4 regions of the Lactobacillus sp. X-49 genome follow, and region 1 is predicted to be linked to each of the others. Evidence: predicted binding sites of a transcription regulator. Region 1 holds the regulator's gene; each other region holds the start of a gene.

The links. The regulator HrcA, encoded in region 1, represses chaperone genes, less so after heat shock. The targets are predictions, from matches to a motif close to TTAGCACTCNNNNNNNNNGAGTGCTAA.
Region 2: the regulator HrcA is predicted to act here: its motif matches at 5,015-5,041, upstream of groES (co-chaperone GroES).
Region 3: the regulator HrcA is predicted to act here: its motif matches at 6,111-6,137, upstream of ACYIAQ_RS07970 (ATP-dependent Clp protease ATP-binding subunit).
Region 4: the regulator HrcA is predicted to act here: its motif matches at 3,437-3,463, upstream of ACYIAQ_RS06625 (ATP-dependent Clp protease ATP-binding subunit).

Annotation. Positions count from the first base shown of each region.
Region 1 covers NZ_JBXSQM010000007.1:7,510-15,173, reverse strand. The annotation lists gene infB (translation initiation factor IF-2) at 1-1,313, shown strand, start outside; gene ACYIAQ_RS04680 (ribosome-binding factor A) at 1,332-1,694, shown strand; gene truB (tRNA pseudouridine(55) synthase TruB) at 1,734-2,627, shown strand; gene ribF (riboflavin biosynthesis protein RibF) at 2,647-3,582, shown strand; gene hrcA (heat-inducible transcriptional repressor HrcA) at 3,708-4,757, shown strand; gene grpE (nucleotide exchange factor GrpE) at 4,769-5,347, shown strand; gene dnaK (molecular chaperone DnaK) at 5,367-7,208, shown strand; gene dnaJ (molecular chaperone DnaJ) at 7,287-7,664, shown strand, end outside.
Region 2 covers NZ_JBXSQM010000015.1:28,909-36,572, forward strand. The annotation lists gene rimI (ribosomal protein S18-alanine N-acetyltransferase) at 31-519, shown strand; gene tsaD (tRNA (adenosine(37)-N6)-threonylcarbamoyltransferase complex transferase subunit TsaD) at 512-1,549, shown strand; gene ACYIAQ_RS07650 (GNAT family N-acetyltransferase) at 1,597-2,001, opposite strand; gene ACYIAQ_RS07655 (ABC-F family ATP-binding cassette domain-containing protein) at 2,071-3,981, opposite strand; gene ACYIAQ_RS07660 (redox-sensing transcriptional repressor Rex) at 4,264-4,908, shown strand; gene groES (co-chaperone GroES) at 5,083-5,367, shown strand; gene groL (chaperonin GroEL) at 5,384-7,015, shown strand; gene ACYIAQ_RS07675 (DUF969 domain-containing protein) at 7,172-7,664, shown strand, end outside.
Region 3 covers NZ_JBXSQM010000017.1:1,012-8,675, reverse strand. The annotation lists gene rbsU (ribose/proton symporter RbsU) at 1-553, shown strand, start outside; gene ACYIAQ_RS07990 (hypothetical protein) at 896-1,126, opposite strand; gene ACYIAQ_RS07985 (PTS sugar transporter subunit IIC) at 1,277-2,593, shown strand; gene ACYIAQ_RS07980 (alpha/beta hydrolase) at 2,577-3,440, shown strand; gene ACYIAQ_RS07975 (AAA family ATPase) at 3,437-5,968, shown strand; gene ACYIAQ_RS07970 (ATP-dependent Clp protease ATP-binding subunit) at 6,174-7,664, shown strand, end outside.
Region 4 covers NZ_JBXSQM010000012.1:10,629-18,292, forward strand. The annotation lists gene ACYIAQ_RS06600 (adaptor protein MecA) at 1-331, opposite strand, end outside; gene spxA (transcriptional regulator SpxA) at 434-832, opposite strand; gene ptsP (phosphoenolpyruvate--protein phosphotransferase) at 1,025-2,758, opposite strand; gene ACYIAQ_RS06615 (phosphocarrier protein HPr) at 2,758-3,024, opposite strand; gene ACYIAQ_RS06620 (hypothetical protein) at 3,139-3,321, opposite strand; gene ACYIAQ_RS06625 (ATP-dependent Clp protease ATP-binding subunit) at 3,511-5,676, shown strand; gene ACYIAQ_RS06630 (DUF1827 family protein) at 5,790-6,071, shown strand; gene ACYIAQ_RS06635 (peptide chain release factor 3) at 6,431-7,664, opposite strand, start outside.

The DNA.
Region 1 (7,664 bases):
ATATGCGTGAACGCGGAGCAGAAATTACAGATATTGTTGTTTTAGTTGTTGCTGCTGATGACGGTGTAATGCCCCAAACAATTGAAGCTATTGATCATGCTAAGAGTGCCCATGTTCCAATTATTGTTGCAATTAACAAGATGGACGCTCCAGGTGCTAATCCGGAACATGTTATTGAACAGCTAATGCAGTATAACTTAATTCCGGAAGATTATGGCGGGGACACAATTTTTGTTAAAATATCGGCTAAAACAGGTGAAAATGTTGATGAGCTTTTGCAAATGATTCTCCTTCAAGCTGATGTGATGGAATTAAAAGCTGATTCAAAGCAAAAAGCTATTGGTACTGTAATTGAGGCTCGGTTATCACGTGGTCGTGGACCAGTTGCTGATATCTTAATACAACAAGGTACGTTGCACACAGGTGACCCAATTGTTGTTGGTAATCGCTTTGGTCGTGTTCGTGTGATGACTAATGATCGTGGTCGACAAGTTGAAAAAGCAACGCCTTCAATGCCTGTTGAAATAACTGGTTTAAATGATGTTCCTGAATCTGCTGATAAAATTGTTGTCTTTGATGATGAAAAAACTGCTAGAAGTGTTGGAGAGCAAAGGGCACAACAGGCTTTGCAGCAATCTCGTGAAAATACTCAACATGTTACGTTGGACAATCTTTTCGATACAATGAAAAAAGAAAACATGAAAGAAGTTGGTGTCGTTTTAAAGGCCGATGTTCAGGGATCAGCTGAGGCATTACAGCAATCACTTGAAAAAATTGAAGTTGAAGGTGTACGCGTAAATATTATTCACTCTGGTGTTGGTGCTGTTAATGAATCTGATGTTGCACTGGCAGCGGCTTCCAATGCCTTTATCCTTGGGTTTAATGTAAGGCCAACTGCAACAGCTAAATCACAAGCGGAATCCGATGCTGGAGTTGATATTCGACTATACAGTGTTATCTATAAAGCAATTGACGATGTTAAAGCAGCCATGCAAGGAATGTTGGAGCCAACTTACGAAGATAAAGTTGTCGGAAATCTGACCGTTCGTGAAATTTGGAAAGTGTCTAAAGTTGGGACTATCGCAGGAGCATTTGTTGATTCTGGCTATGTTTCTCGAGATTCTGAAGTAAACTTAATTCGCAATGGTGTTGTAATCTATACTGGTAAAGTTGGTTCGCTAAAGAGATTTAAAGACGATGTTAAGGTTGTTAAGCAAGGGTTAGATTGTGGACTGACAATTGAAGGCTATAATGACATTAAAGTTGGCGATGAACTTGAAGCTGTTGAACAACAGGAAGTTAAGCCTAGTTAGTTAAAATTGGAGGCAAATATGAAACACAGAATAGGTCGCGTTGAAGGTGAAATCCTTCGTGAGTTAACTAAAATTTTGCGCAAAAACATACGTGATCCACGTGTTAAAGATGTAACCATAACCGCTGTAGAATGCAGCAATGATCTTTCATATGCAACTATTTTTTATAGTATACTCAGTGACAGTCCTCAAAAAGAAGAAGAGGCTGCTAACGGATTAGAAAAAGCCAAAGGCATGGCACGTCATCTTTTGGGCCAGGTTTTAACTGTCTATAAGGTTCCAGAGCTTATATTTAAGCGAGATAATTCAGTTAAATATGGTAGTAAAATTGATCGATTAATTGCCGAAGTAAAAAGACAAGAAGAAGATCGAAATAATTAAAAAAAGCGCTCTTTGGCGCTTTTTTAATAGGTAGGTAAGATGATAAACGGAATTTTAGTAATCGATAAAGATAAAGGAATGACTAGTGCAGATGTTGTTTATCAGTTGCGAAAAGCTTTACATATTAAAAAAATTGGTCACGCAGGGACGTTAGATCCCGATGTTACTGGTGTTTTACCTATTGCCCTAGGTCAAGCTACAAAGTTAATTGAGCTAATGCATACTAAAAATAAAGAATATTGTGGGACTGGTATTTTAGGTTTTTCGACTGATAGTTATGATCTTAGTGGTAAAGTTTTACAAGTTCAAAATTTGACAGAACAATTGTCAGCTGAAGATATTAGTAAGGCAATGCAACAATTTGTAGGAAAAATAGAGCAAGTGCCGCCAATTTATTCAGCGGTTCGAGTTAATGGACGACATTTATATGAATATGCTCGAGAAAATATTACAGTTGAGAGACCAAAAAGACTGGTCAATGTTTTTTCGTATAATTTAGTTGGTACGCCAACTTTTAATAAAGAAAAAGGGCAAGAGGAATTTAGCTTTCAAATTGAATGTAGTAAAGGTACGTATGTTCGTTCTCTTGTCAATGATTTATCCAATAAGTTGAATATCCCGGCCACAATGAAAAGTTTACGTCGTACTGCTAGCTCTGGCTTCGATATTAGCCAAGCGGTCAAGTTAGATGACATTGTTTGCAATCCATCCCACATTGGTGAATATATTCAACCGATTGAAACATTTTTTAAGGATTACCAACAACTAGATTTAACTGAAGATCAATGGAAAAAAGTTCAAAACGGTGCAGCAATTTCATTACAAACGAATGAAAAACAAGTTGCTTTACGTTACAATAAAAAGGTTAAAGCAATTTATCACGTGAAAGGACATCTTTATTGTCCCGAACTGATGCTTTTACAAAATAAATAGTTGAAATGAAGGTCTCAACGTGCAAATTATCCATTTAAATTATCCAATTACAGATAATATTGTTCAGGGTAAACTAATATTGGCTTTAGGCTTTTTTGATGGCGTTCATCGCGGACATCAACAACTTATCAAAATTGCAAAAAAAACTGCAATAAAAAAAGATCTGCCTCTAATGGTAATGACATTTGATAGACATCCTAAAGAAGTATATCAAAATGCTGGTGTAACGTATATTGACAACTTAGATGAAAAAGCATATAAAATGCAGAAACTTGGCGTAGATTACTTATTGGTAATGCATTTTAATAAGATGTTCAGTAGACTAACTGCACAGGAATTTGTTGACAATATTATTGTCAAATTACATGCTGACACAATTGTTGCAGGTTTTGATTATACCTATGGTCCTAAAGATGTAGCTAATATGCAAAATTTACCACAGTTTGCTAAAGGCAGATTTGATATTATTAATGTTCCTGAACAATGCTATGATGGACAAAAAATAGGCTCAACAGAAATTAAAAAGGCAATTAGTGCGGGGAATATGACTTTAGCTAAGAAGTTATTAGGATTTCCATATGTAATGTCTGGTTATGTTGGTCATGGACTACGAAATGGACATAAGTTAGGCTATCCTACTGCTAACTTAGTTTGGGATACAAATAAAGTGATTCCTAAGATAGGAGTCTATGCTACTAAAACAAAAATTAATGGCAAGTGGTACAATTCAATGACCAGTGTCGGTTATAATGCTACAATCAATGACGATTCAAAAATTTATATTGAATCAAACTTGTTTGGTTTCAATCAAGATGCCTATGATCAAAAAATGATTATAAAATGGTATAAGTATACAAGAGGAGAAATTAAATTTAGCAATTTAACCGATTTGAAAAAGCAAATGGTTCAGGATGAGGCAGAAATAAAAGCATATTTTTCTAATATAAATAAATAGACTAATCTATTTATACAAATTTGTTCAAAAAAATTAGCACTCAACTTGACAATCTGCTAAAACCTAGTATCATAATAATTGTTAGCACCTTTGAAGTGTGAGTGCTAAAAGTGAGGGCGATATTTATGTTGACCGAACGTCAAGAACTAATTTTAAAAACTATTATAAATGATTTTACGCAAACGCATGATCCTGTAGGCTCTAAAACTGTTATGAATCAGTTACCAATTAAAGTTTCTAGCGCAACAATTCGAAATGAAATGGCTCTATTAGAAGAGCGAGGATTGATTGAAAAGACCCATCTGTCTAGTGGACGTGTACCATCAACTGATGGATATCGTTATTATTTGGACAATTTAGTTGAGCCTCTTCAAATTCCATCTTCTGTTTATAAAAAAATTATTAATCAGTTTAGTCAACCGTTTCATCAAGTTAATGAAATTGTGCAAGAAGCCGCTAAAATTTTGTCTGATTTAACAAATTATACAGCTTTTGCGGAGGGTCCTGAAAGTAGTACATTGACTATTACCGGTTTTCGAATAGTTCCCTTGTTCAGTTGTCAGATCATGGCTATTTTAGTAACTAGTGATGGTAACGTTCATAATCAAGTTTATCAATTGCCATCTAATGTAAATGGCGATGAAGTAGAAAAAGCTGTTCGAATGATAAACGATGAACTTGTTGGTAAAACATTGGGTGATGTATCACCAACCATATTAAGTCATGTACTAAATAAGAAATTTAACAGTAGTCATATCGATGGTTTGATTGAACTAGTGGAAGATGTTATTAATGAAGCAGCTAGTGAGCAAATGTATGTCGATGGTCAAATCAATCTGCTCAATAATACATCTCTAAATGATGTAACCAGCTTACGAACGCTTTATGACTTAATTGATCATGAAGATCTAATTTCACACTGGATGAGTCAAGGAACAATTACGAATAATAATCATTCTCCCATTCAAGTCAGTCTAGGTTCAGAATTATCTAATGATTTGCTAAAAGATTATAGTTTGTTAACAGCAGAATATAGCGTGGGGCCTCATGGTAAAGGTGTAATTGCTTTACTTGGCCCCAATAATATGCCATATTCGCAAATAATTAGTTTATTAGAATATTTCAGGAATGAATTAGCTAAAAAAATGCTTGAGTATTATGGTCGATTTAAATAAAGGAGGTTAACGTGAGTAAAGAAAAATTTACTAGCGAACAGGATTTGGATAAGGCTCAATCACAAACAACTAAAGCAACTGATAGTGATACTAACAAAATTAATAAAAAGAAGTCAAAATCTATAGAAAATAAAGAAGTGGCTGAATTAACTAAGTTGCGCGAAGAAAATAAAGATTTAGAAGATAAATTTTTACGTAGCCAAGCTGAAATGCAAAATATGCAAAATCGGTATAATAACGAGCGGGCACAGTTGATTAAGTATGAATCACAATCATTAGCTAAAGACGTTTTACCTGCAATGGATAATTTAGAGCGGGCTTTAGCAACTAAAGTTGACGATGAAGCTTCTAAGCAATTAAAAAAGGGTGTTGAAATGACCCTTGATTCGCTTGTAAAAGCCATGAAAGATCATGGAATTAGCGAAATTGATGCTGAAGGTGTGGAATTTGATCCAACTTTGCATCAAGCGGTTCAAACCGTTGATGCTGAAAGTGATGATCAAAAAAATCATGTTGTGCAAGTTTTACAAAAAGGATATTTATATAAAGATCGTACATTAAGACCAGCAATGGTTGTTGTCGCACAATAATTGGAAGGAAGTTAAAAAAATGTCAAAAGTTATCGGTATTGATCTTGGAACTACTAACTCAGCTGTTGCAGTTCTTGAAGGTAAAGAACCAAAAATTATTACTAATCCAGAAGGTAATCGAACTACTCCATCTGTAGTTGCTTTTAAGGATGGTGAAATTCAAGTTGGTGAAGTAGCAAAAAGACAAGCAATCACTAACCCTAATACAATTTCTTCAATTAAACGCCACATGGGTGAAACGGATTATAAGGTAAAGATTGGTGATAAAGCATATACACCACAAGAAATTTCTGCGATGATCTTACAATACATTAAGAAATTCTCAGAAGATTACTTAGGTGAAAAGGTTACTGAAGCAGTTATTACGGTTCCTGCATACTTTAATGATGCACAGCGTCAAGCAACTAAAGATGCTGGTAAAATCGCTGGTTTAGATGTTAAACGAATTATTAATGAGCCAACCGCTTCATCACTTGCTTATGGTCTAGATAAAGATGCAGAAGACGAAAAAGTTTTGGTATATGACCTTGGTGGTGGTACCTTTGACGTTTCAGTTCTACAATTAGGTGATGGTGTGTTCCAAGTATTGTCAACTAATGGTGATACTCGTCTTGGTGGTGATGACTTTGATAATAAAATTATGGATTGGCTCATCAAGAACTTTAAGGATGAAAATGGTGTTGATTTATCAACAGACAAAATGGCTTTGCAGAGATTAAAAGATGCCGCAGAAAAGGCAAAGAAAGATCTTTCTGGTGTCTCTTCAACACATATCTCACTTCCATTCATTTCTGCTGGTGAGGCAGGACCTTTGCACCTTGAAGCTGATTTGACTCGAGCAAAGTTTGATGAGTTAACTGCTGATCTTGTTGATAGAACCAAAGTACCATTTGACAATGCTCTAAAAGATGCTGATTTGACGGTTAATGATATTGATAAAGTGATCTTGAACGGTGGTTCAACTCGGATTCCTGCTGTTCAAGAAGCAGTTAAGAAATGGTCTGGTAAAGAGCCTGACCACTCAATTAACCCTGATGAAGCTGTTGCTTTGGGTGCTGCAATTCAAGGTGGTGTTATTTCTGGTGATGTTAAGGATGTTGTTTTACTTGACGTTACGCCGCTTTCACTAGGAATCGAAACTATGGGAGGCGTTTTCACTAAATTAATTGAAAAGAACACGACTATTCCAACTTCAAAGAGTCAAATTTTTTCGACAGCTGCTGATAATCAACCAGCGGTTGATGTTCATGTGTTACAGGGTGAACGACCAATGGCAGCAGATGACAAGACTTTAGGTAGATTCGAATTAACTGACATTCCGGCTGCACCACGTGGCGTTCCTCAAATTCAAGTTACTTTTGATATTGATAAGAATGGTATCGTAAACGTTTCTGCAAAAGATATGGGTACTGGCAAGGAACAAAAGATTACTATTAAGAGTTCATCTGGTTTGTCTGATGAAGAAATTCAAAAGATGCAAAAAGAGGCCGAAGAACACGCTGAAGAAGATAAGAAGAAGAAAGAAGAAGTTGACCTACGCAATGAAGTTGATCAATTAATCTTCTCAACTGAAAAGACTTTAGGTGAAGTTAAAGACAAGGTATCTGAAGATGATACTAAGAAGGTTCAAGACGCACTTGATGCACTGAAGAAAGCTCAAAAAGATAATAATTTAGATGATATGAAAGCTAAAAAAGATGAATTATCTAAGGTTGCTCAAGACTTAGCAGTTAAATTATATCAAGCTAACGGTGGAGCTCAAGGACAAACTGGACCACAAGATCCTGGTGCACAAGGCGGTAATCCAAGTGATGGTTCTGCTAGTGACGGAGAATTCCATAAGGTAGACCCAGATAAGTAAAGGGTTTATAATTAAATAAATTAGAAAAGAACTGCCACGAAGTAGTTCTTTTCTTTTGGAAAGTAAGGAGCTTTGTAGATGGCACAAGAAGACTATTATAATGTGCTAGGCGTTAATCGAAATGCCAGTGATAAAGAAATTAACTCTGCTTATCGTAAATTAGCTAAGAAATATCACCCTGATATTAATCATGAGCCGGGTGCTGAAGAAAAATACAAAAAAATAAATGAAGCATATGAAGTTTTACATGATCAACAAAAACGTGCACAATATGATCAATTCGGCTCAGCAGGAGTAAATAATGGCCAAAGTGGATTTGGAGGTGGCCAAGGTTATGGTGACTTTGGAGGCTTCGGCGATTTTGGAGATATTTTCAACGATTTCTTTGGTGGTGGTACTGGCCAAAGGCGTGCCGATCCGACAGCACCTACACGAGGAGAAGATCTAGATTATACT
Region 2 (7,664 bases), on a different contig from region 1:
ACAAAACTTTATTTTGATGATAGTATTTTTATGTTAAATAATCATCGATTACAAGCTAGGCAGGCAAGGCTTGACGATATTTTTGCAATACTAGAACTTGAAATTAAGGTTTATGGTTATTTACCTTGGAGTAAAGAGCATTTTCAAAGTGAATTACAGAAAAAAACTGCGCTATATATAGTTGTCTATGACGTGACAAATCTAATTGCGGTAGTTGGAATTCATTTAAATGGGGAAAATGGTCACATTACCTATTTAGCAGTTTCTCCTGTTTGGCAAAAGCAGGGTTTAGGTACATATTTATTACGGTTAATTATTAATTTAGCGCAAAAATGGCATTGTGTACGATTAAGTTTGGAAGTTAGAAAAGATAATAAGATAGCTCAAGAATTGTATTGCCGATTCGGTTTTGTTACTAATTTCGTTCGACCAGGTTATTATCAGGACGTACACCAGGATGGTTTGAATATGATATTAGATCTGCCAATAAAGCAAAAGAAAGGGAAAAATTTTGGATAGTAAAAATGATATCCGTATTTTGGCTTATGAAAGTTCATGTGATGAGACATCAACCGCTGTTGTCAAAAACGGTCGAGAAGTTGAAAGTATGATTATAGCAACGCAAATCAAAAGCCACCAGCGGTTTGGTGGGGTTGTCCCTGAGGTTGCTAGTCGGCATCACATTGAGGTAATTAGTCAGATAACTGCTAAAGCCTTAACTCAAGCAAACGTGACTTGGCAAGATATTGATGCAATTGCCGTTACTTATGGTCCTGGACTTGTTGGTGCGCTATTAATAGGGGTTAATGCCGCTAAGGCTGCTTCAATGGCAACAGGGATTCCCTTGATTGGCGTCGATCATATAATGGGACATATAATGGCCGCACAATTAACTTCTGAAATTAACTATCCTGCTCTTGCTTTGCAGGTTTCTGGTGGTCATACAGAAATTGTTTTACTTCAAGATCCAACTCATTTTGAAATTGTTGGAGATACACGCGATGATGCTGCTGGTGAAGCTTATGATAAAATTGGGCGTGTTCTAGGAGTGAATTATCCAGCTGGAAAGACAATTGATAAATGGGCACATGAAGGACAAGATACATTTAACTTTCCACGGGCTATGATGGAAGATGATAACTATGACTTTTCTTTTTCTGGTCTGAAAAGTGCGTTTATCAATACCTGTCATCATGCTGATCAAATTCATCAAGAATTGAATAAGTATGATTTGGCGGCTAGTTTTCAAGCAGCTGTGGTGGATGTTTTAGCTACTAAAACAATTAGAGCAATTAAAGAATATCAACCCAAGACCTTTATTATGGGTGGCGGAGTAGCCGCTAACCAAGGCTTGCGTGAGCGAATGGAACAAGAAATTGAAAATTTATCTATAGGTTTGAAACCCAAAGTTATTTTGCCAGAATTAAAATTATGTGGTGATAATGCTGCAATGATTGGTGCTGCAGCTTATAATTTGTATAATGAAGGTAAGTTTGCTGACTTATCGCTGAATGCTGATCCTTCACTTGAATTACCTTATGCTGATTAGATTTTGAATTAAAAAAGTTGACCTCTTTATTAAAGAAGTCAACTTTTTTAATATTCACGATAAAAGGCTACTAATGATCCTTGATCGCAGGACATAAAACCACATTTTTGATAAAAGGAACGAGTGTTAGGTTCATCAAGGGTTAATAATAATTTTTGTCTTACATTTTTGTATTTTTTTAAGACTAGTGTTACTAGATGAGAACCGATTCCTTTATGCTGATATTTAGGTTGAATTAATAAATCTTGAATATAAATAATAGAAATACCATCACCGACAACTCGAATTAAGCCAACTAATTGTTGATTATCAAAGGCTGCGATAACATCTAGGGAATTTTCAAGAGCAATTTTTAAAGAGGGCATGTCTACGGTGTATGAAGTCCAACCGACACTTTCATATAAAGATTTTAATGCTACCAAACTTATATTTTTAGTTACTTGATACTCCATTGAGGCTCCTTTCTAACATTAAAGTTAATATTAAATTAAATTAAATTAAATTAAATTATATTGTTAACATTAAAAATTTTCAAGCTCGATCATGATATTTTCCCATTTCTCATTCGTTTTAGTTAGTTCAGTTTGAATTGCTGATAAGTCTTCTTGTAAAGGCTCAAGTTTACTAAAATCAGTTGCAATTAGCGGATCAGCCATTTCGCTCTGGATTTTTTTCTGTTGTTTTTCTAAATTATCAATTTTAACTTCAATTTTTTCAACTTGTCGCTGTAGTTTGCGCTTTTGTGAGTCTTTCATTTTTTGTTCCTGATAAGATAATTTAGAGGTTTTTTGCGCGCTTTCATTGTCTAGCTTAGGCACAATTTTGGTGGTGGTAAGTTGCTTATTTTTTTTATCTAAATAATAAGTGTAATCTCCTTCATAGACTGTTACTTGTTGAGGATTAACTTCAACAATCTTATTGGCTAATTGATTAATAAAGTAGCGGTCGTGAGAGACAAATAGTAGGGTACCATCGAACTTTTGTAAAGCCTGCTCAAGTACTTCTTTGGCTTCTAAATCTAAATGGTTAGTTGGCTCATCCATCAATAAAAAATTATTATGTTCTAGAGACAAAACGGTTAGTGTTAATCTTGCTTTTTGCCCACCAGAGAGTTGCCCCACAGTTTTATCAATATCTTTTGCTGTAAACAGAAAACTAGCTAATACTGATCTAACATCCCGTTCTGGCATCATTTTGTGACGATCCCAAATAGTATCAAGCACAGTTTTACTAGAATCAAGTAATTGTAATTCTTGATCATAATAACCGATATCAAGCGATGCACCATATTTAATAGAACCCATTTTAGGTTGTAATTTTTTCATAATAGTTTTAAGTAAAGTAGATTTACCAATGCCGTTAGGTCCGATAACAGCAACTCGATCCCCTTTGTTAACTTGCAGATTAATATTATTTACCATAATTTTATCAGGATAACCAATTGTTAAATCGCGTAAAATCAAAACCTCTTTACCAGAGGGATGATCACTTTTGAAATTAATTTTGACTTTATTTTTATGTTTTGGTGGAGTAATGCGATCAATTTTTTCGAGTTGCTTACGCCTGCTCTGGGCTCTTTTAGTAGTTGTAGCCCTGACGATATTTTTTTGGATAAATTCTTCGTCTTTTTTGATTTTTTCTTGTTGTTTTTCGTATGCTTCTTCTTGCTGACGATCCCTTAATTGACGCTGCTTTACGTAATCAGAGTAATTACCTTTGAAGGTTGTTAATTTTCCAAATTGTAATTCAAAGATTTGATTGGTCAAATGATCCAGAAAGTACTGGTCATGTGAAACCACTAAAATTGCACCATTGTATCCTTTAAGAAATGCTTCTAGCCAATCTAGCGTGTTTAGGTCTAAATAGTTAGTTGGCTCATCGAGTAGTAATAGTGGTGGCTTATGTAAGAGTAATTTAACTAAAGCTAAACGGGTTTTTTCACCCCCAGAAAGACTGCCGATAATTTTGGTCCATGTTGCTTGTGGGAAATTGAACCCATTTAAAACAGTTTTGATCTCTGCTTGAAAGGTATAGCCACCTTGTTGTTCAAAATCAAATTGCAGCTGATCATAATTTTTTAGCAATTTTTTATCTTGCGGATGTTCAGCAATTTTTTGCTGTAATTTTTGAATTTGAGTTTCCATATTAATTAATGGAGTAAAAACGCTAAGCATTTCATCCCAGATGGTTTTATCTTCGTTTAAACTATTTTCTTGTGCAATGTAGCCAACTTCAATCTCCTTATTAATGATAAATTCGCCATGAGTTGGTTCTTCTTTGCCCATCATTATTTTAAGAAGGGTGGTTTTTCCCACACCATTTGGGCCTACTAAACCAATTCGCGCATTTGCGTCAATTGAAAAATTAACATTGCTAAATAAAGTATTGGCACCAAATTGTTTTTCTAAATTGTGTCCTTGTGCTATTATCATATTTTTCACCTGAAGTCTATTTTAGCATATGAAAAGCAGATACAGTGGACTGCAAAAATGACTTTAAAAATTTACAACTTTTTTATAAGTAATAAAACAAAAATAACAGAAAATTGTGTTAATTACTTATATTCGCATAGTAAAGTTGTCTTTGTTGTGTTAAAATTTGGTACATTGTGAAAAAAATATTTGCAACTTAAGCAACTTTATAGGTAAAATAATATTGATTGATAATTAATTCACAAATTAGGTGCAAGAAATAATAAAGTTGGAGGCTTTTTTATGGAAAAGATCAAAATTCCCACAGCGACAGCTAAAAGACTGCCGCTTTACTATCGATATTTAATAATTTTAAATGAAGCGGGGAAAGAAAAAGTTTCATCAACTGAGTTATCCGAAGCGGTTCAAGTTGATAGTGCATCAATTAGACGCGATTTTTCGTATTTTGGTGCTCTAGGTAAACGTGGTTATGGTTATGATGTGAAAAGCTTACTATCTTTTTTTAAGAAAATTTTGAATCAAGATACGTTAACCAATGTAGCCTTGGTTGGAGTGGGTAATCTTGGTCATGCTTTACTTAACTACAATTTTAAACGTAGTAATAATATCCGAATTTCGTGCGCTTTTGATATTGATGAAAAAATCACAGGTAAGATATTAAGTGGAGTACCAGTGTATCGAATGGATGAATTACAGAAGCAATTAAGTGACCAACAAATAACGATCGCTATTTTAACGGTTCCTTCCACAACTGCACAAAAAACAGCTGATGAAATGGTTGAAGCAGGTATTAAGGGAATTATGAATTTTACTCCAATTCGTTTGTCTGCTCCAAGTGGAATTAGAATCCAAAATGTTGATTTAGCAACAGAGTTACAAACTTTAATTTATTTCCTTGATAGCGATAAGAATAGGCAAGCAAATTAAAAGTTAGAGAGTTACTCTAATCTATAAGAAATTAGCACTTTTTTACGTAAAGTGCTAATTTTTTCTTGCAATTTATTTGTAAAGGAGTTATTATCATATTTGTAAGTTAGCACTTGGTTGATAAGAGTGCTAACGGCTAATAATGATTTTAATTAAAATTTAGGAGGGACAAACGTGTTACAACCAATAGGTGATCGCGTGATCGTAAAAGTTAAAGAAGAAGAAGAAAAAACTGTAGGCGGAATCGTCCTTGCTTCTAACGCTAAACAAAAACCAACTGAAGGCGAAGTTGTTGCCGTAGGCGAAGGTAGTTATGCCGAAAATGGTAACAAGATTCCAATGACTGTAACTAAAGGTAACATTGTTTTATACGACAAGTATTCTGGAACTGACGTTAAGTATGAAGGTGAAAAATACTTAGTCCTTCATGAAAAAGATATTTTAGCAATTGTTAAGTAATTAAGGGGTGGATAAAATGGCAAAAGATATTAAATTTTCAGAAAATGCAAGACGTTCCTTATTAAAGGGTGTTGATAAATTAGCTGATACAGTTAAGGCAACGATTGGTCCAAAAGGAAGAAACATTGTTTTAGAGCAATCATATGGTAACCCTGACATTACTAATGATGGAGTAACAATTGCAAAGGCAATTGAACTCAAAGATCACTATGAAAACATGGGTGCAAAATTGGTAGCAGAAGCTGCTCAAAAGACCAATGATATTGCTGGTGATGGTACTACAACTGCAGTTGTTTTGACTCAAGCCATTATTCGTGAAGGAATGAAGAACGTAACTGCTGGTGCAAATCCAGTTGGAGTTCGTCGAGGAATTGAAAAAGCTACTAAAGCAGTTGTTGACGAATTACATAAGATTAGTCATACTGTTTCTTCTAAAGAACAGATCGCTCAAGTTGCTGCCGTTTCATCTGCCTCAAAAGAAGTAGGTGATTTAATTGCTGACGCTATGGAAAAAGTTGGTAATGATGGTGTTATTACTATTGAAGATTCTCGTGGAATTGAAACCGAATTATCAGTAGTTGAAGGAATGCAATTCGACCGTGGATATTTGTCACAATACATGGTAACTGACAACGATAAGATGGAAGCTGATTTAGATAATCCTTACGTTTTAATTACCGATAAGAAGATTTCTAACATTCAAGACATTTTGCCGCTATTACAAGAAATCGTTCAACAAGGTAAGTCATTATTGATTATTGCTGATGATGTTTCCGGAGAAGCTTTACCAACGCTTGTTTTGAACAAGATTCGTGGTACTTTCAATGTTGTTGCTGTTAAGGCTCCTGGCTTCGGTGATCGTCGTAAAGAACAATTGCAAGACATCGCAGCTTTAACTGGCGGTACAGTGATTACAGAAGACCTTGGTCTTGAATTAAAGGACACTAAGCTTGAACAATTAGGTCAAGCCCGTCGGATTACAATTACAAAAGATTCAACTACTATTGTTGATGGTTCTGGTTCAGATGAGGCAATTAAGGATCGTGAAGATTCAATTAGAAAGCAAATTGCTGAAACAACTTCTGACTTTGACAAACAAAAATTACAAGAACGCCTTGCTAAATTAACTGGTGGTGTAGCTGTCATTCACGTTGGTGCTGCTACTGAAACCGAATTAAAGGAACGCAGATACCGAATTGAAGATGCCTTGAACTCAACACGTGCTGCTGTTGACGAAGGCTATGTTGCCGGTGGTGGTACTGCTTTAGTAGATGTTAAGGGTGCAGTTAAAGATTTGAAAGGTGATAATGCTGACGAACAAACTGGTATTAATATTGTTCTTCGTGCTTTGACTGCTCCAGTTCGTCAAATTGCTGAAAATGCTGGTGAAGATGGTTCTGTCATTTTGAACAAACTTGAAAGTCAAGAGATGGAAGTAGGCTATAATGCAGCTGACGGTAACTGGGAAAACATGGTTGAGGCCGGAATTATTGACCCAACTAAGGTAACTCGTACTGCTTTACAAAATGCAGCTTCAATTGCTGCTTTACTGTTGACTACTGAAGCTGTAGTAGCCGAGATTCCTGAAGATAAGCCAGCAGTTGATCCAAATGCCGCAGCTGGTGCTGGTGCTCCTGGTATGATGTAATTTAAATATGCTTATCTTTAAAAAGACTGTTCATTTGAAGTGAGCAGTTCTTTTTTTTGAAGTAGCTAAATGATAATCAGAATAAGACCTAATTTGACAAAAAATAATAATATTAGTATTTTAAATTAATATTATTTTTTAATGAAAGGGAATTTGATGGAATTTTTAAATTTAATTGGTGTTCTAGTAATTGTACTGGGATTTGCTATTGGACTAGATACAGTGGGCGTGGTCGTAATCGCTGCTCTAGTAACTGCCCTGGTTTCCGGAATTGATTTTGTTTCATTCTTGCGAATTTTAGGAAAAGGGTTTATGGATAACCGTATGGTCTCACTCTTTTTCTTAACATTGCCAACAATTGGTATATTGGAAAGACATGGTCTTAAGAAAGCAGCTGTCAATTTAATTCAAAAAATGAAAAATTTAACCCCAGGTCGAATATTCGATATTTATTTGGCAATAAGAGAAATTGCATGCATCTTTGGTATCACATTGCAAGGACATGTTCAGTTTATTGCACCTTTGATTAATCCTATGGCACAAGCTGCTGGTAAAGTAAATCACGAATTAACAGAACTAGAGATTGATCAGATTAAGGCAAGAGCTGCAGCTAATGAAAATTTTGGTAACTTTTTTGCTCAAAACTTAT
Region 3 (7,664 bases), on a different contig from region 1:
TAATTGGCCGGGGATTCCTGCTAAAATTATTGGGACGATTGCTTTAGTGGCGATTATTATTGGTGCCTATATGACAGTTTGGTCCGAAAAAAAAACCGCGCAAAAGTCAAGCTTACTGAAAAAAGCGACGATTTGGTTGTTATTTGGTGAAATTGGTTACTGGGCTTACTCAGCAGCTCCACAAGCAGCGCACGTTGATGGTCAACACGCATTTTTGCCGCAAGCAATAGGGATGTTATTAACAGGAATTGTTTATGGCATTTATGTTGCAATTAAAAATAAAGATGAAAACCCGTTTACGGAAATTGTTTCTTATAAACAAATTTTTGCTGGTTTCTTTTTTGCCTTTGCAGCTTTGACCTACCTGATCTCGGCACAGCCCAACATGAACGGACTAGCTACTGGTTTTGTTTTATCTCAGACTTCGGTTATCTTAGCGACATTGACTGGTATTTGGTTTTTAGATCAGAAAAAGACTAAGAAAGAGATGGCAGTTACGATTGCTGGGTTGGTGATTATTTTAATTGCTGCTGCGGTAACAGAATTTGTCTAACTAAAAACAAACGAAAATAAACAACCAATAAAAGAAAAGTAGCTAGGAAAAACTAGATACTAAAATGATGCTCAAGATCCTACTCTTTGCCCTAATCCAATACGCGAAAAGAAAAAAGTAGAAACCGATATTGGTTTAATGTTTATGATGATGAATTTAAGCCAATATTGGAGTAAAAATGCAGAGAAGAAGGAGCTATTTTAAGAAAAAATAATAGATCAAGATTTTTTCTAAAGGAATACTTGATCTAATTTTAGGTCTAAAAAGCTAGTTTTCCGGATACTTACTTTTAGTTTAAGTTAAAAAAAGCAGGATATTTCCTGCTTTTTTTATGCTAAATACTTATATATTTAAATCATCAATATTGTTTGGAAATAATCTACCAGAATAATTTGAACTTGTATTATCATTTTCACGAAGTGCTTCTTTGATCTGGCTGGAACTCAGATGATCAATTAAATATGCTTTTAATGCTTTATTAGTTAATGTATCCAAGTCAATATCATATGTCTTTAAATATTTTGCTGCCAGCTTTTCAACTTTTTCATTTAACTCGATTTTTCTTTTACTCATTTTTTCACCCTCTAAAAATCAATTCTATTATAACATTTTATGTTTATCTAATAAAAAAATAATAAGAGTAAACTATATGTGAAGATTGCTGAAAAATCATAAAGAGAGTATTATTTTAATTCAAATATATAATTAAAAGGGGATTAGCAAATGTTAGATTATGCAGCTAGATTTATATTGAAAATTCGTTCGAATCCCTTTTTTAGAGCTATTCAGCGAACACTTGTTATGCTGATGCCAATTGCGGTGCTAGGTTCGTATTTTAAACTGATTCTTGACTTGATTTTCTCACCAGAAGGTATGGTTTACAATATTTTTGGGTTAGATAAAATCATCCCAGATCATTTATGGTATGCGGGATTATTTGTAAGCCGAGGAATGATTGAGGTAACTTTTGGTGTATTTGGAGTTTATGCATGCTTTTTTATGGCACGTTATACAGCTCATATTTATCATAAAGATGCAACTTTAGCGGGCCTGACTAGCGTCATCATTTTACTCTTTTGTTCTTATGGGTCTACAAGTGGCCAGCGATCAGGGAATGTGTATTCTTCTGGAATACTCCAGATAAACTCTGTCTTTATTTCTTTAGTTGTGGGTTATATGGTAGGACAAGTTTTCCACTTGCTAGGTAAAGAATATTTACCAGTAAAAGTAGAAAGTACTAAAATTATTCGACAACGTGCATGGGATGCATTGCTACCAGCAATGGTTTCACTGAGCATAGGAATTATATTGGGTATAATTATTTATGAATTACAATTAAAAGTCATAAATTCTGCTAGTTTCAGCGAAATAGTTAGTCGTGTTCAAACTACTAATAATATTGGTGAAGTTATAATTTTGACAATTGTGATCACATTTTTGAATTGGATCGGTATTGGTTTTCCATTAAGATCAATCGGTGAATCACTTAATAATGCATATACAGCTGAAAATATGACAGTTGCTTTTCAACATGGCAATTCATGGAATGTTCCATATAAATTTTTAGGTAGTTCATTAATAAATAGCTATGGAGTAATGGGGGGAGCGAGTGTACTTTTAGCGATCATAGTTTTGCTTTTGCTACAACATAATAATCCCGAAATTGAGGCAATAGCCAAGGTTAATCTCTTGCCAGCTGCTTTTAGTTCAACAATTGGATTGGCCGTGGGTCTGCCTATATTGCTGAATCCCATTTTTTTAATTCCCAGTATGTTAATCCCAGTAATTAATATACTGTTGGCAGCTGGAGGAATTTATTTCCATTTAATTCCAGTTTGTGTATACCCGATTTTGAAAGGAACCCCTGGAATTTTAATTTCGTTTTTTGGGACAAATGGTAACTGGTCTGCTTTGTTTTTTACGATTTTGTTATTCATACTAGATATAGCAATGTTATGGCCTATTATTAAAATTAATGAACTAGTAGATTTAAAGCTAAGATCCAAGGAAAGGGGGACTATTAATGCACAAAAATCCTAATTTTAAATGGTTAATATTATTATTACTAATATTATTACTCCTAGCTGTTCCCAGTTATGTTTGGATGAAAAAAGAAAATAATGCGCGTGCACAAAGAAGTAAATCGCAACTTTCTCCCGTAATTATGGTTCCAGGATCAAGTGCAACGACGGAACGTTTTAATGAACTAATTGACCTACTTAATCAATCGTCGGAAAATCATCATAGTGTGATGAAAATCACTGTTTCACGTGAATCAAAATTGTCCTATAGCGGCACAATTGGGAAAAATGATTTAGAACCGTTTATTATTATTGGCTTTGCTAATAATAAAGATGGGTATGCAAATATAAAAAAACAGGCAACTTGGCTTGATACAGCCTTTGACTCACTGATGCATAATTACAAATTTAATAATTTTAAGGCTTTTGGTCATTCTAATGGTGGGTTGATTTGGACTTATTGGTTAGAACATTATTATTCACAGTACAATGGTGAAACTAAAATGAAGCGTTTATTAACGTTGGGTACTCCGTATAATTTTACAGAAACAAACACTGATAATCGTACGCAGATGTTGGCTGATTTTGTAAAGAATCGTTCAAAATTACCAAAAAATTTGAGAGTTTATTCTCTATCGGGGGGTAAAGATTATGACTCCGATGGAATAGTTCCCGAAAGTAGCGTGGCTGCAGGAAAGTTCATTTTTCAAAATCAGGTTAAAGCATATACAGCTATGACAGTAACTGGTAAGGAAGCAGATCATTCCGATTTACCACAGAATAAGCAGGTAGTGCAAACTATTCGACAATATTTGCTTCACCAGTCTAGAAAATTTGAAAATAAAGGGAAGGATATTCAAAAGTGAGATATCAAAAACAGCCTACGCATATCGAAGTAATTGGTGGTCGTGTTAATAATTTAAAAAATATTAATGTTGATATTCCCTTGCATCAATTTGTTGTAATTTCTGGGCTTAGCGGATCTGGTAAGTCCAGTCTCGCAATGGGAATTTTGTATTCCGAAGGAGCAAGACGTTATCTGGATTCCCTTGCAACTTATACTCGTCGCCGAATTAGTCAGGTGGGGAAAGCAAATGTGGATGAAGTAAAGCATATTCCCTCAGCACTGGCTTTAAAGCAGCGACCGACGGTTCCTGGCATACGTTCAACAGTTGGAACAGTAACGGAAATTTTTAATATTCTGCGGCTGATTTTTTCACGGTTGGGGTCACCAGTTTGTCCTAATGGCCATCGTCTTATGCCAACTATTAAAATTGCGCAAGCGATGGATTTAAGTGGTGAAGCAATGGGACGAATTAATTGTCCTGTATGTGGAGTCCAGTTTTATGCTTTTAGTGCTGAAGACTTCGCCTTTAATTCAGATGGCGCATGTCAAACTTGTCAGGGATTGGGTCAGGTAGAGCAGCTTGATGACAAAAAAATTGTTGCCGATGAAAATTTATCTTTAGAAAATGGGGCGATTGCAACTTGGCAAATTCCAGGTCGTAATTGGATGTGGCGGATTGCTCGTGAACTTGGTGTGAGAACCGACGTTCCTTACCATGAATTAACAACTAGAGAACGAGAAATAGTTTTACATGGACAAGAACGTAAAGTGCCGGTAGATATTCCCACTTCGACGGGACGTGTTTATCATTTGGATGCTCTATATGAGAATGCTTATAATGCAGTAATTAATTCGCGCAAAACAACTAAATCTGAACGTGGACTTGAGCGTATTAATACTTTTTATCACTTTAGTACCTGTCCAAGGTGCCATGGTTATCGAATTGATCCAAGCCGCTGGCAGCAATTGGTTGCTGGGAAAAGTATTGTGGCAGCTGAACAATTAACGTTGGGTGAGTTACCACAATACTTAGACAAAATTAAACAGGAATTACCCATAGAAATGCAAGATTTAGCGGAAAATCTATTGGGCGAATTATTGCATCAAGTTACACCATTATTAAAATTAGGTTTAGATTATCTAAGTCTTGATCGACCTGCCAATAGCTTGTCAACCGGTGAATTACAGCGAATTCAACTGGGGCGAACTTTAAGAACGGAAACTACTGGTGTACTCTATGTATTGGATGAGCCATCGGTAGGATTACATCCGGCTAACATAGACGGATTAATTGATATTTTTCATGAGCTTGTTAATCAGGGGAATTCTCTAGTAGTTGTTGATCATGAAACTGCAATTATTGATGCGGCTGATTGGGTAATTGAAATTGGTCCAGGCTCTGGCAGTCAAGGCGGACAAGTTATTTCTCAAGGAACGCCCAATCAGCTTAAACAAGATTCAAATTCATTAATAGGACCATATTTAACCGGAACTGCACAGTTGTTAGTGCGGGAACCAGCTTCAAAACAGCAACTCTTTAAGCAAGGTAAATTAGACTTTACGGTTGACCATCATTTTAATCTTAATAATGTTCATGTCCAAATTCCGCTGGGCAAAATGACGGCGGTTACTGGTTTCTCTGGAGCCGGAAAAACTACATTAATTCTCGATGCTTTGCTTCCGGTCTTAAAGGCACAAAAAGCGCATAAAAGCACTCCAAGCTGGGTTACAGATTTATCTGCAACTGGGATTAATAATGTAGTCAGTGTTGATTCTACTCCTGTAGGTAAGAATCAGCGCTCAACGGTTGCAACTTATACTGATATCATGAATAATTTACGCCAATTGTATGCACGTCAGCCATTAGCCAAGCAGTTACATTATCCAGCTTCGTACTTTTCATACAATAATAAGCAGGGAGCATGTCCAGCTTGTGGTGGTAGTGGCGTGATTGCACTAGACATACAGTATTTACCCGATATAGTTGAAACTTGTTCTTTATGTAATGGTCATCGCTATAATAAAGAAGTTTTACAAGTTAAATGGCATAACCTGAGCATTGCTGATGTACTCGCTTATTCTGTGGATGAAGCTTTAAACAAGAAGCTATTTAAGGGTGAAACCAAAATCTTGCAAACAGTGACCACTCTGCATGAAATGGGATTGGGGTACCTACACTTAGGCGAAGCGACTCCTGCATTATCCGGTGGAGAAGCGCAACGATTAAAATTAATCAAGCATTTGCATCGTCAGCAAAAGGGAACTTTGTTTGTTTTTGATGAGCCTACAGTTGGCTTACATCCACAAGATGTGAGAACTCTGCTAAAAGTCTTGCAAAAATTGCTGGATCATGATGCAACCATTATTACTATTACCCACGATTTAGATATGATGGCAAATAGTGATTATATGATCGACTTGGGACCACGAGGTGGAAAAAATGGTGGTCAAATTGTAGCTGATGGTACACCTCGTGATATTCTTCCAAAGCAGGCCAGTCTAACAGCAGGATATTTGCAAAAACATTTAAAATTATATCAAAAATAATCTTAATGCTTTAAGGATAACCAATTAATGACTATCTTTAAAGCTTTTTCTATTTAAGATTGATCTTAGACTTAGTTGTGGAAAAATAAGACATATCTCTTGCACTCTGTGGATAACCTGCTAAAATATAAAGTATAAGAAATTAGCACTCATAGCTTTTGAGTGCTAATAAATAATTTATAACCTATGTAAGGGGTGGCTATATATGACATATTTTGACAATGAATTTGATAATTTGTTTAATGAATTAAACAATTCCTTCTTTAATGATAGTAATAATAGTAACGGATCAATTCCAATTCATTATTCAGGCAGTATGAATATGGCACCGCAAAATCTGAACACTAATGGTCAAGCACAACAGAAAAAGCCTATCGGTGTCGATCTAGTTGAACAAGCCAAAAATAATAAATATGATCCAGTGATTGGACGAGACGAACAGATTCAAGAGGTTATTGAAATTTTAAGTCGGCGCAAGAAGAATAATCCAGTGCTAATTGGACCGGCTGGAGTTGGTAAAACCGCAATTGTTGAAGGGTTAGCCCAAAAGATTGCTCAAGGCGATGTTCCCGAAAAGATGAAGGATAAGCATATCATTGCAATTAATATTAACGATATGGTTGCCGGTTCTAGTTTGCGGGGCAGCTTTGAAGAACGCTTGAAAAAAGTAATCGATGAGGCTAAAAACAATCCTAATATCATTCTATTTATTGATGAATTGCATAATATTGTTGGCGCAGGGTCAACAGATTCGGAAAATAATAGTGGCGATGCCTCTAATATTTTAAAACCAGCTTTAGCTAGCGGTGACTTAAACCTAATTGGTGCAACGACGACAGGAGAGTATCGTCAAATTGAAAATGATGCGGCTTTGGCAAGACGTTTCCAACCAGTTGATGTGCCAGAACCTTCTACTGATGTAACGGTTAAAATTTTGGAAGGTCTTAAGAAAAAATATGAGGACTATCATCATGTTAAATATAGTGATAGTGCTTTACGCTTAGCAGTCGAATTGTCACAACGTTATATTCAAGGACGTTATCTACCGGATAAGGCAATTGATTTAATTGATGAAGCTGGAGCGAAGAAGGGGCTTGATGCTGTACCAAATGATGAAGTAAGTCTGAAAAAACAGATTAAGCAATTAGAAAATGAAAAAACTTCTGCTGCACAAAATGAAGATTATGCAAAGGCGAGTGAACTCAAGAAACGAATTGAAAAATTACGTGAGCAAATGGATCATTTAGACGAAGCTTCAGTGCCGCGTGTGACGGATCAGGATATTTATGCTTTAATTGAGACTAAGACTAAGATCCCAATGAGTGAATTGCATGCAAGTGAAGGGCAGAAGAACCTTGACTTAGCTGAAAAATTAAAAGCAACTGTAATTGATCAAGATAATGCTATCGAAGTTATCACGGATGCAATTGCCCGCAAACAAGTTTTTAAAGATAATAATCGTCCTACTGGCTCGTTCTTACTCACTGGTCCAACCGGTGTTGGTAAAACAGAACTAGCTAAACAATTAGCAATTCAATTGTTTGGTGGCGAAAATCATTTAATTCGCTTAGATATGTCGGAATATCAAGATCAAATGGCCGTGAATAAGCTAATTGGGTCAGCACCGGGATATGTTGGCTATGGTGAAGGTGGTCAATTGACCGAAAAGGTACGTCACCAGCCATACAGTTTAATT
Region 4 (7,664 bases), on a different contig from region 1:
ATTCCAAGTCAAGAAAAGATCGCCGTGGATCCATTTTATTTTTGATATTTGATTCATTATTAAATAGATGTGATAAACTTTCTCGATCTTTATCAGTCACTTTAGTGATCAACAAATCAAGCCCACCGTTATTAGGCATTACTTGAAAAGTAATAGGTGCATCCTGGCTAAAAGAGTGATCGGTATCAATTTCATCCAAAATCGAATAAAAAAAATGCTGTATTTGGTCTTTATCCCCTAGCAAATCCAAAACTTTAAGTCCGCGTCTAGCCAATTCCGCCTTATCAATTCTCACGCGAATTGTATTTTCGTCAATATGATCTACTTGCATGAGTTCTCACCTTCATCGAATACTTACATCTATTGTAACGTACTTTACAGATAAAATAAAAGCGTTAGTTTAAATACTAACGCTTTTATTAAAATTTTTCTCTTATAAATCAGCAATCTTTTGCATTTCTTCGAGTTCTAAGCGACGTACTTTTCTTGGTAAAAAGCGTCTAATTTCATCTTCATTATAGCCTACCTGCAAACGACGATCATCCATGATAATAGGTCTTCTTAATAAGCTTGGATTCTTTTCAACTAAATCTAACAATTGATCAATTGACAAATTATCAAGATTTATTTTTAACTGTTGAAATGCTCTTGAACGTGTAGAAATTATTTCCTCTGTACCATTCTCAGTCATTCTCAATATTTGGATAAGTTCCTCTTTAGTTAAAGGCTCTGAAAAAATATTTCTTTCTTTATAATCAATATTATGTTTCTTTAACCAAGCCTTAGCTTTTCGACATGAGGTACAACTTGGCGATATATATAAATTTACCATATATTTCACGCTCCTTTGAATAATACTATGCATAGTATTATTATAACACACTACTTCTTTTTAGTAAGCAGCATTATGTGAATTGGTCATGCTTTAATGATAAGCAATAAACGTGAATAATTTATGACTTTTTTTTCAAGAAAGTTTAAAGATATTAAAAAGCGCATCAATATATTGATGCGCTTTAAAACTTTATTTGTTTACTTCTTTCATTAAGTCATTGACTAACTTTTCATTTTCTTCCGCTGTTTCAGAAACATAACAAGCCTTGTTAGCTAATTCCTTAATATCTTCAGTATTGAGTTTCTTCATCAAACTCCTAATACGTAAAATGGATGTTGCACTCATTGAATATTCATCAAGTCCCATTGACAGTAAAATTGGGAACATAATGTTATCACCTGCGGCTTCACCACACATACCACACCAAATACCATTTTCATGCGCTGCATCAATTGTATGTTTGATTAAACGCAAAACTGATGGATTGGCTGGTTGATAAAGATACGAAACATTATCATTACCCCTATCAGCAGCCATTGAATACTGAATTAAATCATTTGTACCGATGGAAAAGAAATCTACTTCTTTAGCAAATTGATCAGCTAAAACAGCTGCGGCTGGAACTTCAATCATCATTCCAACTTGTAAATCAGAACCAACTTTAGTACCCTTTTGAGTTAATTTGGTCTTTTCTTCGTTTAAAATAGACTTTGCTTTACGCAATTCACCCAAAGTACCAATCATTGGAAACATGATCGCTAGTTTACCATACGCTGAAGCACGAAGAAGAGCACGTAATTGGGTCCGGAATATTTCTTCATTTTGCAATGATAAGCGAATAGCTCGAACTCCTAAGAATGGATTCATTTCTTCAGGTAAATCCCAATAGTCAAGGTGCTTATCGCCACCAATATCCATGGTTCTGATAACAACCTGCTTACCATTCATCCCTTCAATTACTTCTTTATAAGCTTCGAATTGGTCTTCCTCAGTTGGAAAATCCTTAGAATTCATATACAAGAATTCAGTCCGATATAATCCAACAGCCTCCGCACCATTTTCATTAACCCCTTGCATATCAGCTGGTGTACCAATATTTGCAGCAATAGTAAACTGTTTACCGTCTGCAGTTACTGATGGTTCATTCTTTAATTTATCCCATTCAGCTTTTTGCTTTAAAAAGGCTTCACTCTTTTGCTTATAATCAGCAATCTGTTCATCACTCGGTTTAATGACAGCATCACCATTCAAGCCGTCAACAACTAGTGTCTGACCATTTACAACATCTTTTGTAATTGATTCAGTACCGACAACCGCTGGTAATTCAAGAGATCGTGCCATAATTGCTGAGTGAGCTGTTCGTCCCCCAATATCAGTCACAAATCCCTTGACAAATTTTTTGTTTAATTGAGCAGTGTCACTTGGTGTCAAATCATGTGCAACTACAATTACTTCATGATCAATTGTTGCAGGATTAGGTAATTCCTTACCTAGCAAATGCGCCATGATCCTTTTAGAAACGTCACGTACGTCAGCAGCACGTTGTTGCATATAAGCGTTGTCCGTCATACCTTCAAAAATCGCAATAAATTTTTGAGCGGTTTCATCAAGCGCAGCTTCACTATTAATCTTTTTGTCCTTAATTTCGGTTTCAATTGCACCGGTGAATTCAGGATCATTTAAAATCATTAAGTGAGCTTCAAAAACTTGCGCTTCATCCTCACCTAAACTCTTTTTTGCACTGTCACGTATCTTTTCAACTTCGGCAGTTGATACCTTAACTGCATCTTTAAAACGAGCAAGTTCACTTTCAACATCACTGACACTCGTCTTAGAAAACGAAAGATCTGGTTCTACCAAGAGATAGGCTGGTGCTACCGCAATACCATCACTAGCAGCAATTCCCGTTAATTTCTTGGTCATTATTCAGCTAAGCCTTCTTTTTTCATTGTTTCCGAAATAGCATTAATGGCATCTTTTTCATCATCACCATCAGCACTAATCGTTACATCAGCATTTTTTCCAACTCCAAGAGACATAACTCCCATAATTGACTTCAAGTTAACGGATTTACCGTTGTATTCCAAATTGATATCTGAACCAAACTTAGAAGCTGCTTGTACTAATAAAGTGGCTGGACGGGCATGAATTCCCGTTTCAGCAATAACATGAAAATCGCGTTTTTCCATTATGATTATCTCCTTTAATTTAAAAAAATAAAATCGGTAATAATTACCTATTGTCCGTAAATAGCCTATCATTTTTTGGCAAATTAAACAACTTAAATGTAACAGTTTACATCATTAAAATTCTGTCTTTTTACAAGTATAGATTATTCCCCCACCTCTCAAGGCTTTTCCTGTTATGTTCTGTCTTTTGCCAAAAGATCTTAGCGCAGATTGAAAGGCAAAGGCTTCCTTGGGCTCTACTTTGTAGTTTTCAAGTTGTCCATCGGCTAACTGCTCAAGAATTTTTTGGTAATCCAAATATACCACCGTTTCTTTTAATTTGACATTTTCTTAGCAAATCATAATAAAGTTTACTGTACTGTTTAAAAATATTGTAGCATATTTCAAAATTCTTAGGCATAAATCTCAGTCTTTAGCACTTGATTATTAAGAGTGCTAATTATATAATTTAGAAAACGTAAATTAAAGCGAAAGGCGGTAATATATTTGCTTTGTCAGAATTGTCAAAAACGACCTGCTTCTATTCACCTTTTTGCAAAGGTTAATGGACAGAGCCGTGAAATTAATTTATGTGGCCAATGTTATCAAAAACTAGAGCAACAAGGAAACATCAATATGAATAATAATATCAATGGTTTATTCTCTGATTTTGGTGATCCATTTAATAATTTTAATAATCCTAACGGTCAAAACGCTGATGAACCAACTATGGACAAGGGAAATTCTAATAATGGCGCTGGTGGTCGTTCATTACTAGATCAATATGGTACAGATTTAACAGCACTTGCTAAGAAAGGGAAAATTGATCCCGTCATTGGACGAGATAAAGAAATTGCCCGCGTAATTGAAATATTAAATAGAAGAACTAAGAATAACCCAGTATTAATCGGCGAAGCCGGTGTCGGAAAAACAGCAGTTGTTGAAGGTTTGGCCCAACAAATAGTTGATGGCTCCGTTCCAGCTAAATTACAGGATAAACGTATTGTTTCATTGAATGTTGTTTCATTAGTTCAAGGAACTGGAATCCGCGGTCAATTTGAACAAAGAATGCAGCAGCTGATTAAAGAATTACAAAGTCATAAAGATATTATTTTGTTTATCGACGAGATACATGAAATTGTTGGAGCGGGAAATGCTGAAGGCGGAATGGATGCAGGCAACATTATTAAGCCTGCCCTTGCTCGTGGTGATTTACAATTAGTTGGTGCTACAACCTTAAAAGAATATCGTGAAATTGAGAAAGATTCCGCTCTAGCACGGCGTTTTCAACCAGTTGACGTTAAGGAACCTTCTGTTAAAGAAACTATCCGAATTCTGCAAGGAATTCAAAAACGTTATGAGGATTATCACCATGTTCATTACACTGATGATGCTATTAAAGCAGCTGCAGAATTATCCGAACGCTATATTCAAGATCGCTTTTTACCTGATAAAGCCATAGACTTGCTCGATGAAGCCGGCTCTCGAATGAATCTTACCATTCCTTATGTTGATAAAGAAAAAATGCAAGAACGTATCGCAGCAGCCCAACAATTAAAGCAAGATTCACTTAAAAATGAGGACTACGAAAAAGCTGCTTACTACCGTGATCAAATTGAAAAATACAATAAAATGAAGAATCAAAATGTTGATCCTGATAAATCTCCTATTATCACAAGCAAAATCATGAATAAAATTGTGGAAGAAAAAACTGGTATACCAGTTGGAGATTTACAAAAGCAAGAAGAAAACCAACTTCAAAATTTAGCTGCTAACTTAAAGGCTAATGTAATTGGTCAAGATCAAGCTGTCGATAAATTAGCTCGTGCTATTCGTCGAAATCGAATTGGTTTTAATAAATCTGGTCGACCAATTGGCTCATTTCTTTTCGTTGGACCAACTGGTGTAGGTAAAACCGAATTGGCTAAACAATTGGCCAAGCAAATGTTTGGTTCAGAAGACGCAATGATTCGTTTTGACATGTCGGAATATATGGAATCATATTCAGTATCTAAATTAATCGGTTCAGCTCCTGGATATGTTGGATATGAAGAAGCTGGACAATTAACCGAACGAGTTCGGCGTAATCCGTATAGTTTGATTCTCTTGGATGAAATCGAAAAAGCAGATCCTTCTGTAATGAATTTATTTTTACAGATTTTAGATGATGGTCGATTAACTGATTCGCAAGGTAGGATGGTTTCCTTTAAAGATACAATTATTATTATGACTTCAAACGCTGGACAAGGAATTAAAAACACAAGCGTGGGCTTTACGGCTGAAAATGATAGTAATAAACCCGAATCAGCTCGAAACTCAATGAGTCAATTTTTTAAACCTGAATTTCTAAACCGGTTAGACGATGTCATTGAATTTAATGAGTTATCAGTTGACAATTTAGTCAAAATCGTCAACTTAATGTTAAATGATGTTAACAGTATGGTTAAAAATCAAGGATTACAAATTACTGTTACTGATGATGCCAAAAAGAAACTGGTTGATGACGGTTACAATCCAGCTATGGGTGCTCGACCTCTGCGTCGAACCATTCAGGAAGAAATAGAAGACAAAGTAGCTGACTTTAAACTTGATCACCCTACTGCTAAAAATCTTTTAGCAAGCATTGAAAACAATAATATTGTCATTACTCATCAAAAAGAAACAGCAAAATAATCTACGATAAGTAAATTAGCTAATATTGAGATGTTTTTTATTAGAGAAAAATGTTAAAATAGGTGGTGTAATTATAGCAAAAAGAAAACTATCAGAAGAAACAGGTGAATGCCATGCACTTAATAGATGTAACCAATAGTTATCGAGAATTAGTACATAGTCAACTTAATTCTACTAATGTCAACTATGTAAAGGTTTATTCTCTAGGCAATACCTCAGTTATATATACCGAAAGCGATGATGCAATTGGGGTTGTCTTGGAAAACCACTCTCGCCGAGTACGTAAAGAAGAAACCGAATTTGTTATCAAGCGTTTAGTAAAAGAAAAACCTGTGTCATATACCTTGACTTGTGATAAAAGCCAGCGAGTAATCGAAGTTCATATTGACAAGTAAATTGTTGACATATTTTAAAATAAGCCATGAAAGTTGTTTAAACTTCATGGCTTATTTTTTGTAGACTTAAAGTATTATCGTATATTTTTAATTTGTATTACCTTTTTTTGAATAGAATAACATTTTACAATATCTCTTAGGCTCTTCAGCTTCTTTCACTTTTATACTAATAATAACTTATAATAGAGTAAATACTTATATCTTTACTAAATAATAATCATTTACTTATTTTTGTACATATACCCATTTAGAAACAGTAATATACATCAAAAATTATGTGTGATTTTATGCTTTAAAGCAAAAGCAACCAAATTTAAGATGGTTAAATTCCTATACTAAAATTTTCCAGCCTTTTTTTATTATAATTTTTCGGTCAGCTTAATATTAGGATACTTATCTTGAAAAAATCTTTCAGCAAATTGATTTTCAAATAAGAATAGTGGTTGATCATAGCGATCTTTCACAAGAAGATTTCGACTGCTTGACATTGCCGGATCCAACTGCTTGGGATCAATCCATCTCGCTACTCGATGACCGATATTTGTCATTTCAATTTCTGAATTATATTCGTTCTTCATTCTAAATTTGAATACTTCGAATTGCAATTGACCAACTGCACCCAAAATATATTCATCAGTTTGATAATTACGATAAAGCTGTACTGCACCTTCTTGGACTAATTGAGTCATTCCTTTGTGAAATGATTTTTGTTTCATAACATTTTTAGCATTAACCCGAACAAATAATTCGGGAGTGAATTCAGGAAGAGGTTGATAGACAATTTTACTTTTTCCTGCATAGATACTATCTCCAATTTGAAAATTACCAGTATCATATAAGCCGACGATATCACCTGCAACAGCGTCAGAAACTTGTACACGTTCGCTCGACATAAACTCAGTCGCATTGTTAAGACGAATTTGCTTACCAGTTCTTGCCAAAGTAACGTCTAAACCTTTTTGAAATTCACCACTACCTACTCTGATAAAAGCAATACGATCACGATGATGAGGATTCATATTCGCCTGAATCTTGAAAACAAATCCTGAAAATTCTTTATCTTCAGGCTTAAGTGTCTGACCATCATTAATTTGATGGCTTTCTGGTGCTGGCGCTAACTTAACAAAACTCTTCAAAAAAGTTTCAACACCAAAATTAGTTAATGCCGAGCCAAAGAATACGGGAGTTTGATTACCAGCCAGAATTTTATCCAAGTTAAAAACATTACCAGCTTCTTTGATCAGTTCAATCTCACCCAATGTATCCTGAAACTGAGGATTTTGCGCGAAAGCTTCACTAACTGGCAGTGTTCCGTCATTATTCAGCTTTAAGAAACGCTGTTTACCTTCTCGATGATACAGTTCAACTTGATTATTTGTAATATCGTATAATCCTTGGAGGGTTTGACCAGAACCAATTGGCCAATTCATAGCTACGCCCTCAATTCCCAATAAATCTTCTAACTCAGCAATTAGATCTAAAGGCGGGCGCCCATCTCGATCTAGTTTATTCATAAAAGTAAAGATTGGAATACCGCGCTGCTTAACGACCTTAAATAATTTTTTTGTTTGCGGTTCAATTCCCTTAGCAGAA